Regions from separate parts of the Phaeospirillum tilakii genome, predicted to be linked through region 2. Evidence: predicted binding sites of a transcription regulator. Region 2 holds the regulator's gene; the other holds the start of a gene.
What was found. Region 2 encodes LexA, which represses DNA repair genes until DNA is damaged. Its sites were predicted from a motif close to ATGTTCTANTTTGGTTC; they were not measured.
Positions count from the first base shown of each region.

Region 1 (5,571 bases), on a different contig from region 2:
TTCTACGATTTCACCGCTGGCGACGGCTCGCGTCAGGCCAGCGAGGAATTCGTCCGGCTCGGCGCCGGCCTTCCCACCCCGCACAGCCTCGCCCGGATCGATCTCGGCCGGCTGATCCTCGGCATCAACGCCCGCTTCGTGCTCAATCCGCTCAACCGCCCCGGCCGCGACGCGATGACCCAGCTCGGCTGGATCGCCGAGCGGCGGCCGCGCCGGCTGCTGGTCGATCCCGGCGACGGCAATGCCCCGGCCGGCGGCGACGGCTCCTGGCTGTTCGGCCGTCCCGGCGGCCGCGATCCCGCCGATTTCAGCCAGATCGACACCCTGGCCGCCACCCTCGACGCCCTGCCGCGCGAGGTCGAGACGGTCTATCTCAATGGCCTGATCCCGCCCGTTCCCGGCCAGGGCGCGGCGGTGGCCGCGCTTGATCGCGTCATCCTGGCCCGGCTCGCCGCCCGGCTGGGGCGCCATCGGCTGGTGTGGATCGACCTCGCCGATCTCGACGCCACCCGCCCCGATCTGGCCGACCGGGTCGCGGCGCGGGTGCTGGCGGCGATGGTCGAAAGCGAAACCCCCGGCTGCGCCCCGCCGCCGCTGGAACCGGCCCGCCCGTCCGTTCCGGCGGTGGTCAGCCCGGCCGGCGAGGCGGCGGTGGCGACCCTGCTGCGGCAGGCCCGGCGCTGACCGGGGCGAGGCCCCAAGAATTCGCGGGCTCCGCCCGCACCCGCCAAGGGCCGAAGGCCCTTGGAACCCTTTCCTTGCCCTTCGCGCGGCCAACGCCCGCGCCCAAGCGGGAAGGCCGCTCCACGCCCGACCATCAATGGGTTCCAAGGGCCTTGCGGCCCTTGGCGGGGGCGGGCGGAGCCCGCGCGACTTACCGGCCGAGGGCGCGGGCGACCGGGGCGAAGGAGCGGCGGTGGTGGGGGGTAACGCCGAGGCGGGCCAAGGCGTCGAGATGGGCGGCGGTGCCGTAGCCGGCATTGCGTTCCCAGCCATAGCCGGGGAAGTCGCGCGCCAGATCCGCCATCAGCGCGTCGCGGTGGACCTTGGCGACGATCGAGGCGGCGGCGATCGACAGCGAGCGTCCGTCGCCGCCGACCACCGGATGGGCCGGGCAGGGCAGGGCCGGGGCGTGCGGCCCGTCGATCAGGGCATGGTCGATCGGCCGGCCCAGCCGTGCGGCCAGGGCGTCGCAGGCGCGGCGCATCGCCAGGAAGGTGGCCTGGAGGATGTTGAGGCGGTCGATCTCCTCGACCTCGGCGCGGCCGAGCGTGACCAGGGCGGTGTCGGCGAGGTCGGCGGCGAGGATCTGGCGCCGCCGCGCGGTCAGGCGCTTGGAATCGTCGAGGCCGGGATAGGCGCGGGCGGGGTCGAGCCACGCGGCGGCGGCGATCACCGGGCCGGCGAGCGGGCCGCGCCCGACCTCGTCGAGGCCGATGACGCAGCCGCCCAGCGCGGTTTCCAGGCTGAAATCCGGCATCCTTACTCTTCGGTCGGGTTGCCGTCGAGATCGCCCGGGCCGGCGGCCAGCACCTCGGACAGCAGCCCGGCGTTCTGGCGGATCGCCCCCTCGATCTCGGCGGCGGCGTCGGCATGGTCGCGCAGCCACGCCTTGGCGTTCTCGCGGCCCTGGCCGATCCGGGTCGAATTGTAGGAGAACCACGCCCCCGACTTCTCGATCACCCCGGCCTTGATGCCGAAATCGATCAGTTCGCCGGTCTTCGACACCCCCTCGCCGTACATGATGTCGAATTCGACCACCTTGAACGGCGGGGCGAGCTTGTTCTTGACCACCTTGACCCGGGTCTGGTTGCCGACCACCTCGTCGCGGTCCTTGATCGCGCCGATGCGGCGGATGTCGAGCCGGATCGAGGCGTAGAACTTCAGCGCGTTGCCGCCGGTGGTGGTTTCCGGGTTGCCGAACATCACCCCGATCTTCATCCGGATCTGGTTGATGAAGATCACGATGGTCTTCGAGCGCGACACCGAGCCGGTCAGCTTGCGCAGTGCCTGGCTCATCAGCCGGGCATGCAGGCCGACATGGGAATCGCCCATCTCGCCCTCGAGTTCGGCGCGCGGCACCAGGGCGGCGACCGAATCGACCACCAGCACGTCGACCGCGCCGGAGCGCACCAGGGTGTCGGCGATCTCCAGCGCCTGCTCGCCGGCATCGGGCTGGCTGATCAGCAGGTCGTCGAGATTGACGCCGAGGCGGCGGGCGTAGGAGGGGTCGAGCGCGTGTTCGGCATCGACGAAGGCGCAGGTGCCGCCGCGTTTCTGCGCCTCGGCGATCACATGCAGCGCCAGGGTGGTCTTGCCCGAGCTTTCCGGGCCGTAGATCTCGATGATCCGGCCGCGCGGCAGGCCGCCGATGCCCAGCGCGATGTCGAGGCCGAGCGAGCCGGTCGAGACCACTTCGGTCTCCACCACCTGATCCTTCTGGCCGAGCCGCATGATCGAGCCCTTGCCGAACGCCCGTTCGATCTGGGTGACTGCCGCTTCCAGCGCCTTCTGTCTGTCCATCGTATCCTTGTCCACGAGACGCAACGCAGCCTGCGACATGGCCTCCTCCTCCTCTAACCCGATCCGGGGGCAGGTGCAACCGCTGTTCATCGTACACCATTCGTTCTCCGCTTCAACGACAAATGTTCTCGTGTTGTCCCAAGGGGGCGGGGTTGACGGCGTCGGGTGTCGCTGCGATCATGACGGGAAGGAATGGTTGGGAAAGAAACTGGCGGCATGGACGGATCGACCGAAAAAGAAGCGATAGTTCCAGGCGGGGACGCGCATGGCGGGAAAAAAGCTAAGCGGGAGCGGTCGCGCCTGCCGCGCGGCGAGCGCGAGCGGCTGATCGTCGCCGAGGCGGCGCGGTTCTTCGCCGAGGTCGGGTTCGAAGGCCAGACCCGGGTGCTGGCGCAGCGGCTCGGCGTCACCCAGCCGCTGCTCTACCGCTATTTTCCCGACAAGGATGCGCTGATCGCCCGGGTCTGCCGCGACATCGTCGCCAGCGAATGGGATCATGTCTGGACTCTGATCCTGCGCGACCGCGCCCGTCCGCTCGAGGAGCGGCTGATCGAGATCTACCGCCTCTACGCCCGCGCCCGCGCCAGCAATGACGGCATCCGCCTGTTCCTGTTCGCCGCCCTGCGCGACGAGCGGCTGGCGATCGAGCGGCTGCGCCGGCTGCACGACCTGCTGTTCCTGCCGGTCTGCGCCGAGGCGCGGGCCGAATCCGGCCGGGCCGAGGGGCCGATCGGCGCCGCCGAGATCGACATCGTCGCCGGGCTGCACGGCGCGGTCACCTGCGCCCTGCTGCACCGGGTGACCCGCCAGACCACCGACTGGGCCCAGTTCGACCTGACCATCGCCGCGATGGTGCGGATCGGGGTCGAGGCCCTGCGCGGGGGGGCGGCGGCCGAGGGCTGAGCCTTGCCGCGAGCGGCATGCCCGGGAAAAGTGCGGCCGGGCGTGTTCGCCGATTGCCTTTGCCGCGCGGCGATGCCATCGTTTCCGACATGGCCAAAGCAAAGACATCCGCCGTGGCGCAGGCCAAGGCCGCCGCCGCCGCCAAGAAGGCACCCAAGAGCGCCGGCATCAACAAGTCGGTCGCCCTGATCCTGCTGGCGGCGCTGGTGCCGTTCTCGCTGCCGACGGTGGTGCTGGTGTTCTTCACCATGCTGCCGACCCTGGTTTCCTGGGTGGCGGAAAAGGGGCCGCACCGCTACGCCTATCTCTGCGTCGGCGGGCTCAATCTCGCCGGGCTGTTCCCCTACCTGTTCTCGCTGTGGTTCGGGGTCCACACCCTCGACGAAGCCTTCCGCATGATCACCGATCCGATGATGCTGCTGACCGTCTATGGCTGCGCGTTCCTCGGCTGGGGGATCTACACCCTGCTGCCGCCGCTGGTGGCGACCTATCTCGCCAACCACAATCGCAACCGCATCACCAATCTGCGCAGTTTGCAGGCCAAGCTGGTCAGCGAATGGGGCGAAGAGGTCTCGCGCAAGGCGGCGTGACGGCCCGGTTTGGCGGGCGCCAAGTGGGCTGCCGCCCACACCCGCTCGGGGGGATCCCCGAACCCCCCTGTTTTTCTCAGGTCATACGCGCCATGCCCGGCGAGAGCCTCACTGTCAGCCTTGCGCCGGCAATTCGGTGGGGAAATCGCAGAGGGCCAGCGACAGCCGGGTCAGCCCGCCCAGCGCCCGCGTCGCGATCTGCACCCAGGCCGGGTCGCCCTCGGCCCGTTGCAGCGCGGTTTCGAACGCACTGAGACGGGGCCTCTCCGGTATCGAGCTTTCCTCCAGGCAGTTCCCATTCGCTCCGTTCATTTTCGAGGAGCACAACCTTGCTCTCGGAAAACAAAACTCCTTTTACGGATACCGGGAAACGCATGCTTGCCTCCCCAATAAATTTTGAAATAGGTGCGCCAGAATTCTTCATGGAACAGTCTTGAGGGCCTTCCTGGCGTCCTTGTCCATAAATTGAAGATTGCCGTCTGTCGGCGATTTATGGCTTAAAAAACAAAGAAGGTCCGGGGGGCATCGCCCACCAGAGGATGAGGTGCAGTTGCTCTTGCGCATCCCGCAAAAAACGGAAATAAAACCGCAAGTAAACGGCAATCGATAAATTCCACTCATGCCACGACAAGTCTTCAGATGTTCAGCCCTCCGTCCATTGTTCATCGGAGGGGTGCAGGGGGGATCTCGACCAATTCATGGCCGAGAGAATGGCGGCAGCATCACCATCAAATTCCTGCCGATAATGATGTTGGTGGGGGAAAGAGGAATTCAGATTACCCGCCTCGAATCCCATGCTGCGCAACGCAGATGCAAACCGTTCAAGGGGGCCATAGGCAAATATCAGGTTATGGCGATCCCATACCACCGTGGCATTTTCGCTGGGAGAGTGCGCCCAAACATCGTGTCGCCCATCTCCAGACCAAAACGACGAATAACGATCCAAGAATGCATTGAACTCATCGCGTTCAAGCGCGGGGCTCTGGTAGCGCCCGGGCTCTCCTTCGCCACGGGGGGTGTGCAAGACGTAAAGGAAGAGGTACGGAGGAGTTAATTGGTTGACAAGAGCGCGGAAGACCGAGCTATCGCCTTTCGGCACGCCCGCAACTAACCGCTTTTCTTCGTTGTCGGCTCCCTGTGTCTTAAACACGGGGTCGTGGGAATGCTCAACCCAGTCGCCGCCGACCTCTACGGACAGTTTATACATCGCCGTGCCCTCAGGGTGCCGCCGCAGATGGCCCTGAGCCACCGCTCCACTCTTTTATAAAAAAGTTGCGCAAAAGACAAAGCCCGGCAACCGAAAGGCTGCGGCGCCTAACCTTGCGCCGGCAATTCGGTGGCGAGGAAATCGAGGGCGAGGCGCAGTTCGGCATCGTCCGGCGACAGCTTGACGCCGGCGGTGGCGAAGTCGCGCGCGGTGGCGAAATCGCCCAGCGCCAGCGACAGCCGGGTCAGCCCGCCCAGCGCCCGCGTCGCGATCTGCACCCAGGCCGGGTCGCCCTCGGCCAGTTGCAGCGCGGTCTCGAACGCGGTGAACGCCTCCTGGACCCGGCCG
Region 1 covers NZ_JBHUIY010000042.1:18,998-24,568, reverse strand. The annotation lists gene ACFSNB_RS16085 (hypothetical protein) at 1-684, shown strand, start outside; gene ACFSNB_RS16080 (ribonuclease HII) at 875-1,480, opposite strand; gene recA (recombinase RecA) at 1,483-2,562, opposite strand; gene ACFSNB_RS16070 (TetR/AcrR family transcriptional regulator) at 2,740-3,426, shown strand; gene ACFSNB_RS16065 (acyl-CoA synthetase) at 3,540-4,016, shown strand; gene ACFSNB_RS16060 (hypothetical protein) at 4,131-4,328, opposite strand; gene ACFSNB_RS16055 (hypothetical protein) at 4,660-5,265, opposite strand; gene ACFSNB_RS16050 (glycosyltransferase) at 5,331-5,571, opposite strand, start outside.
Region 1: recA (recombinase RecA) is a predicted target of LexA. The motif match lies at 2,646-2,662, and genes of this name have one in related genera.

Region 2 (5,571 bases):
CTGCTGACCCTTCAGCCCGGCATCGCCCAGGCGATGGTGCATGGCGACCGCCGCCCCCATCTGGTGGCGCTGATCGTACCCGAGCCCGACCGGGTGGCCCATGCGCTGGGCAGCCGGCCGGGCGGGGTGGTGATCGAGCATCCCAGCCTCAAGGCCGAGATCGCGATGGCGGTCGAGCAGGTCAATGCCCGTCTCGCCCCGGTCGAGCGGATCCGCCGCTTCGCCGTGCTGGCCGAGCCGTTCTCGGTCGAGAACGGGCTGCTGACCCCGACGATGAAGATCCGCCGCCACCTGATCCGCGAGAGCCACGCCGAAATCCTCGACGGCATGTACGAGGACCGCGCCACCGCCCGCGCGGCGCGGTCGCGGGTTGACGCGATGTAGTCCGCCGCCCGGGAACGATTGGGCTTTCGCCCAAACCCAACCGGGGCGATGCCCCGGACCCCCTTTGTTTTTGTCGGAAGGGGGGGGGCATCGGCTCCGGCCGTGGCTGTTGCTTTCGGCCGGGCGGTTGCCTTATGAGTGGGGCCGTCCCCCGCCGCGTTGCGCCGTCACGTCGCCGCCCCCGTCCGGCGGGGCGCTTTTTCCCTTGCCGATCAGGTGTTTTGCCCCATGACTCCCGCCGCCCGTCTCCAGGCCGCCATCGAGGTCCTGTCCGCGATCGAGAAATCGGCCCGGCCGGCCGATTCCGCCGCCGCCGCCTATTTCCGCGAACGCCGCTACATCGGCGCCAAGGACCGCCGCGCCATCGCCGAGCGGGTGTGGCGGGTGCTGCGCGCTCAGGCCCGGCTCGATTGGTGGATCGCCCGCTGCGAGGCCGAGGGCGGCAGCCGGGCCCGGGTGCTGGCCGATCTCGCCTTCCAGGGCGAGCCGGTGACGCCGGATCTGTTCCGGGGGCCGCATTCCGCCTGGCCGCCCGAGCCGGACGAAACCCGGATGATCGAGTGGCTGCGCGAGACCCGTTCGCTGTTCCATCACGAGATGCCGCCCGAGGTGCGGGGCGAATATCCGGCCTGGATCGCGCCGCGTCTCGCCGCTTTGTTCGGCGACCGGCTCGCCGAGGAGATGGGGGCGATGCGCGACGAGGCCCCGCTCGACCTGCGGGTCAACCGGCTGAAGGCGACGCGCGAGCAGGCGATCGCCGCGCTGGCGGCCGAGGGGATCCAGGCCACCCCCACCGCTCTGTCGCCGCTCGGGCTGCGGCTGGCCTCGCGGGTGGCGCTGGTCCAGGTCCAGGCGTGGCGCGACGGGCTGGTCGAGGTGCAGGACGAGGGCTCGCAGCTGGTGGCGCTGCTGGTCGGGGCGCGGCCGGGGATGGCGGTGGTCGATTATTGCGCCGGGGCCGGCGGCAAGACCCTGGCCCTGGCCGCCGAGATGGCCAACAAGGGCCGGCTGGTGGCCTGCGACGTCGCCGAATGGCGGGTCGATCGCGCCGGCGACCGTCTGCGCCGCGCCGGGGTCCACAATGTCACCCGCCGGGTGATCGGCGGCGAATCCGACAAATGGATCAAACGCTCGGCCGGCTCGTTCGACCGGGTGCTGGTCGATGCCCCCTGCACCGGCACCGGCACCTGGCGCCGCAATCCCGACGCCAAATGGCAACTGGGCGAGGCCGATCTGCTCGAACTGGTCGGCCGGCAGCAGGCGATCCTCGCCAGCGCCGCCCGGCTGGTCCGTCCCGGCGGCCGGTTGATCCATGCCACCTGCTCGGTGATGACCGAGGAGAACGAAGGGCAGGTCGCGACCTTCCTCGCCGCCCATCCCGATTTCCGCATCGTGCCGGTGGCCCAGGCCTGGGCCGAAACCCTCGGCACGCCCTGTCCGGTCGAGGGGGACGGATTGCGCCTGACCCCGCTGCGTCACCAGACCGACGGGTTTTTCGCCCAGGTGCTGGAACGGCTGCCGGCCTGAGGCGGGCTCCCGCCACACTGCGATGTTACGCGGGCTCCCGCCCGCGGGCCCGGCCGGGGCGATGCCCCGGACCCCCTTCTTTTTTGGTTCATCATGGAGGAGCGGGGCGCTCTTCTCCGTCAGGCGCGGACTTGATCCGCGCATCCAGGGGCGCGGTTTGGCTTGACATGGGGATGGCGGGTCAAGCCCGCCTATGACGCGTCCTGGATGTCCTCGTCGGCCAGCGGCTCGGGCTCGTCGCCCTCGTTGACGTCGATCGGCACGCCCGGCTGGACCTTGGCGCTGCGGATCGCCAGGGCGCTTTTGACGTGGCTGATGTTGGGGGCGGCGGTCAGGCGGGTGGTGAGGAAGCGTTGGTAATCGTCCCAGTCGCGCGCCACCACCTTCAGCAGGAAGTCGGTCTCGCCGGCCAGCATGTGGCATTCGCGCACTTCCGGCCAGGAATTGGTCAGATCCTCGAACGCCTTGAGGTCGGCCTCGGCCTGGCTGCTCAGCCCGACCTGGGCGAACACCGTCACGGTGTAGCCGAGCGCCGTCGGATCGATGTCGGCATGGTAGCCGCGAATGTAGCCGGTCTCCTCCAGCGCCCGCACCCGCCGCAGGCAGGGGGGGGCCGAGATCCCCGACCGTCGCGCCAACTCGACATTGGTCATCCGGCCGTCGGCCTGGAGATCGGCGAGAATACGGCGATCGATCCGGTCGAGCTTGACCCGCTGCATCAAAAAACTCCGCAAGCTTCGAAAGTGCGCGAAATTATATTACGGAGTCCCGTCCCAGCAAGCCCTTACCTTTCCTCCGGTCATGTTTTCCGCAGAAAACCGGGATTGCCTAAGGAATGAGCACAACCTGATCGGCCGACCAACGGCGCGCCAGTGGGCTGGCGAGGCGGCGCCATTCCTCGAAGCGGCGGCGGGCGTCGGCCTCGGCGGCGCGGCGGCTGGTCCGGCCGAGATAGGTGACACACATCGCCGCCGGTTCTTCCGTCGCCGGCCGGCCGTCGACGGTGAAGCCGAAGCGCAGGGGGCGAGGGGCGGCCATGGTCAGTAGGACCGCAGCAGGCCGACCAGCCGGCCCTGGACCTTGACCCGGTCGGGAGGAAAGATCCGGGTCTCGTATTTCTTGTTGGCCGGCTCCAGCGCGATCGAGCCGCCCTTGCGCCGCAGCCGTTTCAGCGTCACCTCGCTGTCGTCGATCAGGGCGACGACGATGGTGCCGGCCTCGGCCAGATCGCAGCTGCGCACCACCACCACGTCGCCGTCGAGGATGCCGGCGTCGATCATCGAATCGCCCTCGACCGTCAGGGCGTAATGGTTGCCGCTGCCGAGCAGGGCGGCCGGCACGTCGATGCTGGTCGAATGGTCGCGCAGCGCCTCGATCGGGGTGCCGGCGGCGATCTTGCCGTACAGCGGCAGCGCCACCGCGTCGGCCGGGCCGGCGATCGGCGCCCCGGTCAGCACCTGGGAGAAGCTGCCCTTGATCACCGTCGGCGAGAACGGCCGGGCCGGGGCGGGCGGCGGGGCGCTGTCGGCCCGGTTGTCGGGCAGGCGCAGCACCTCCAGCGCCCGGGCGCGGTGGGCGAGGCGGCGGATGAAGCCGCGTTCCTCCAGCCCGGTGATCAGGCGGTGAATCCCCGATTTCGACTTGAGGTCGAGCGCGTCCTTCATCTCGTCGAAGGATGGCGACACCCCGGTGGCGCGCAGTCGCTGATCGATGAACATCAGCAACTCGTACTGTTTGCGGGTCAGCATGCCGGGCATCCTTTCAGGGCGGAGCCATCAGGAACAAAGCCTAAACAACCTCGCTTTGTTCTACCCATGTTCCACCCTGCCGTCAAGCGTTCCGCCGCAGAGAGGATGCGGGTTCCGCCCAGGCTGACAGGCGTGTCCATGCCCGACCCCCAAAGGGATCCAAGGGCCTTGCGGCCCTTGGCGGGGGCGGGCGGAGCCCGCGTCAGTCCCCCTGATACAGCCGATAGCGCGCCAGCCAGTGGGCGTAGGGCGCTGGCAGCACCCAGGACGGCCGTTCGACCCCCAGCGCCTGGGCGAGGCGGTAGGGGTAATGCGGATCGGCCAGCATGGCGCGGCCGATCATCACCAGATCGAGCTGGCCCTGGGCCACCACCCGTTCGGCGATCGCGGGGGATTCGAGCCCCCAGGCCGAGGCGACCGGCAGACCGGTTTCGGCCCGCACCCGGCCGGCGATCGGGGCGAGGAAGCCCGGCGCCCACGGGATCGAGGCCTCCGGGGTGGAAAAGCCGACGCTGACGCTGAGCAGGTCGAGGCCGCGCTGGCGGAAGCCCTGGGCCAGGGTGATCGACTCGGCCAGGGTCTGTTCGTCGCGGCCGTCATATTCGATCACCCCGAAGCGGGCGGTCAGCGGCAGCGAATCGGGCCAGACCGCCCGCACCGCCTCCAGCGTCTCGAACAGGAAGCGCGAGCGCCCGGCGAGGTCGCCGCCATAGCCGTCGGTGCGATGGTTGGAATGGGGCGAGAAGAAGCTCTGGCCGAGATAGCCGTGGGCGAAATGCAGTTCGAGCCACTCGAACCCGGCCGCGAGGGCGCGGCGGGCGGCGGCGACGAAATCGGCCCGCACCCGGGCGATGTCGGCGAGATCCATCGCGCGCGGCACCCGGGGCAGGTTGGCGCCGAACGCCACCGCCGAGGGGGCGAGGATCGGCCAGGCGCGCGGATCGTCGGCGGGGAGGTGGTCGTCGCCTTCCCATGGCCGGTTGGCGCTGGCCTTGCGGCCGGCATGGCCGATCTGGATTCCCGGCACCGCGCCGGCCGCCTTGATCTGGGCGGCGATGCGGGCCAGCCCCTCGGCCTGGGCGTCGTTCCACAGGCCGAGGCAGGCCGGGCTGATCCGTCCCTCGGGCGCCACTGCGGTGGCCTCGACGATCACCAGTCCGGCGCCGCCGCGGGCGAGCCCGGCGTAATGGGCCCAGTGCCAGTCATTGCTGAGACCGTCGGTCGCGCTGTACTGGCACATCGGCGGCACCGCGACGCGATTGCGCAGGGTGACGCTCTTCAGGGTGAAGGGGGAAAACAAGGCCGACATGCGGTTCCTCCTGGGCTGGGGACCGGCTGCCGGCGGGGGGCTGGCGCCGTCCCGGTCGCGGATCGCGGCGGACGGCGCCGCCAGGGTCAGCCGGCGCAGGCGCCGGCCAGCAGCACCCGCAGCGCCTCCTCGACGTCGGTGCGCCGCATCAGCGACTCGCCGATCAGGAAGCGCCGCACCCCGACATCGGCCATCCGCTTGAGGTCGGCCGGGCTTTCCAGCCCGCTTTCCGAGATGGCGACCCGGTCGGGCGGCAGCAGCGGCACCAGCCGCTCGGTGGTGGCGATGTCGGTGCGCATCACCTTGAGGTCGCGGTTGTTGATGCCGATCAGCGGCGAGCGCAGCTTCAGCGCCCGTTCCAGTTCTGCCTCGTCATGCACCTCGAGGATCACGTCCATGCCGTAGCCGAGCGCGACCGATTCCATCTGGGCCAGATCCTCGTCGCTGAGGGCGGCGACGATCAGCAGCACGCAATCGGCGCCGAGCGCCCGGGCCTCGACCACCTGATAGGGATCGACCAGGAAATCCTTGCGCAGCACCGGCAGGTCGCAGGCCGAGCGGGCGGCGCCGAGATCGGCGTCGCTGCCCTGGAAGAAGCGGGTG
Region 2 covers NZ_JBHUIY010000025.1:30,162-35,732, forward strand. The annotation lists gene ACFSNB_RS12625 (AMP-dependent synthetase/ligase) at 1-384, shown strand, start outside; gene ACFSNB_RS12630 (RsmB/NOP family class I SAM-dependent RNA methyltransferase) at 613-1,911, shown strand; gene ACFSNB_RS12635 (Lrp/AsnC family transcriptional regulator) at 2,103-2,630, opposite strand; gene ACFSNB_RS12640 (hypothetical protein) at 2,740-2,949, opposite strand; gene lexA (transcriptional repressor LexA) at 2,952-3,659, opposite strand; gene ACFSNB_RS12650 (NADH:flavin oxidoreductase/NADH oxidase) at 3,862-4,968, opposite strand; gene trpC (indole-3-glycerol phosphate synthase TrpC) at 5,055-5,571, opposite strand, start outside.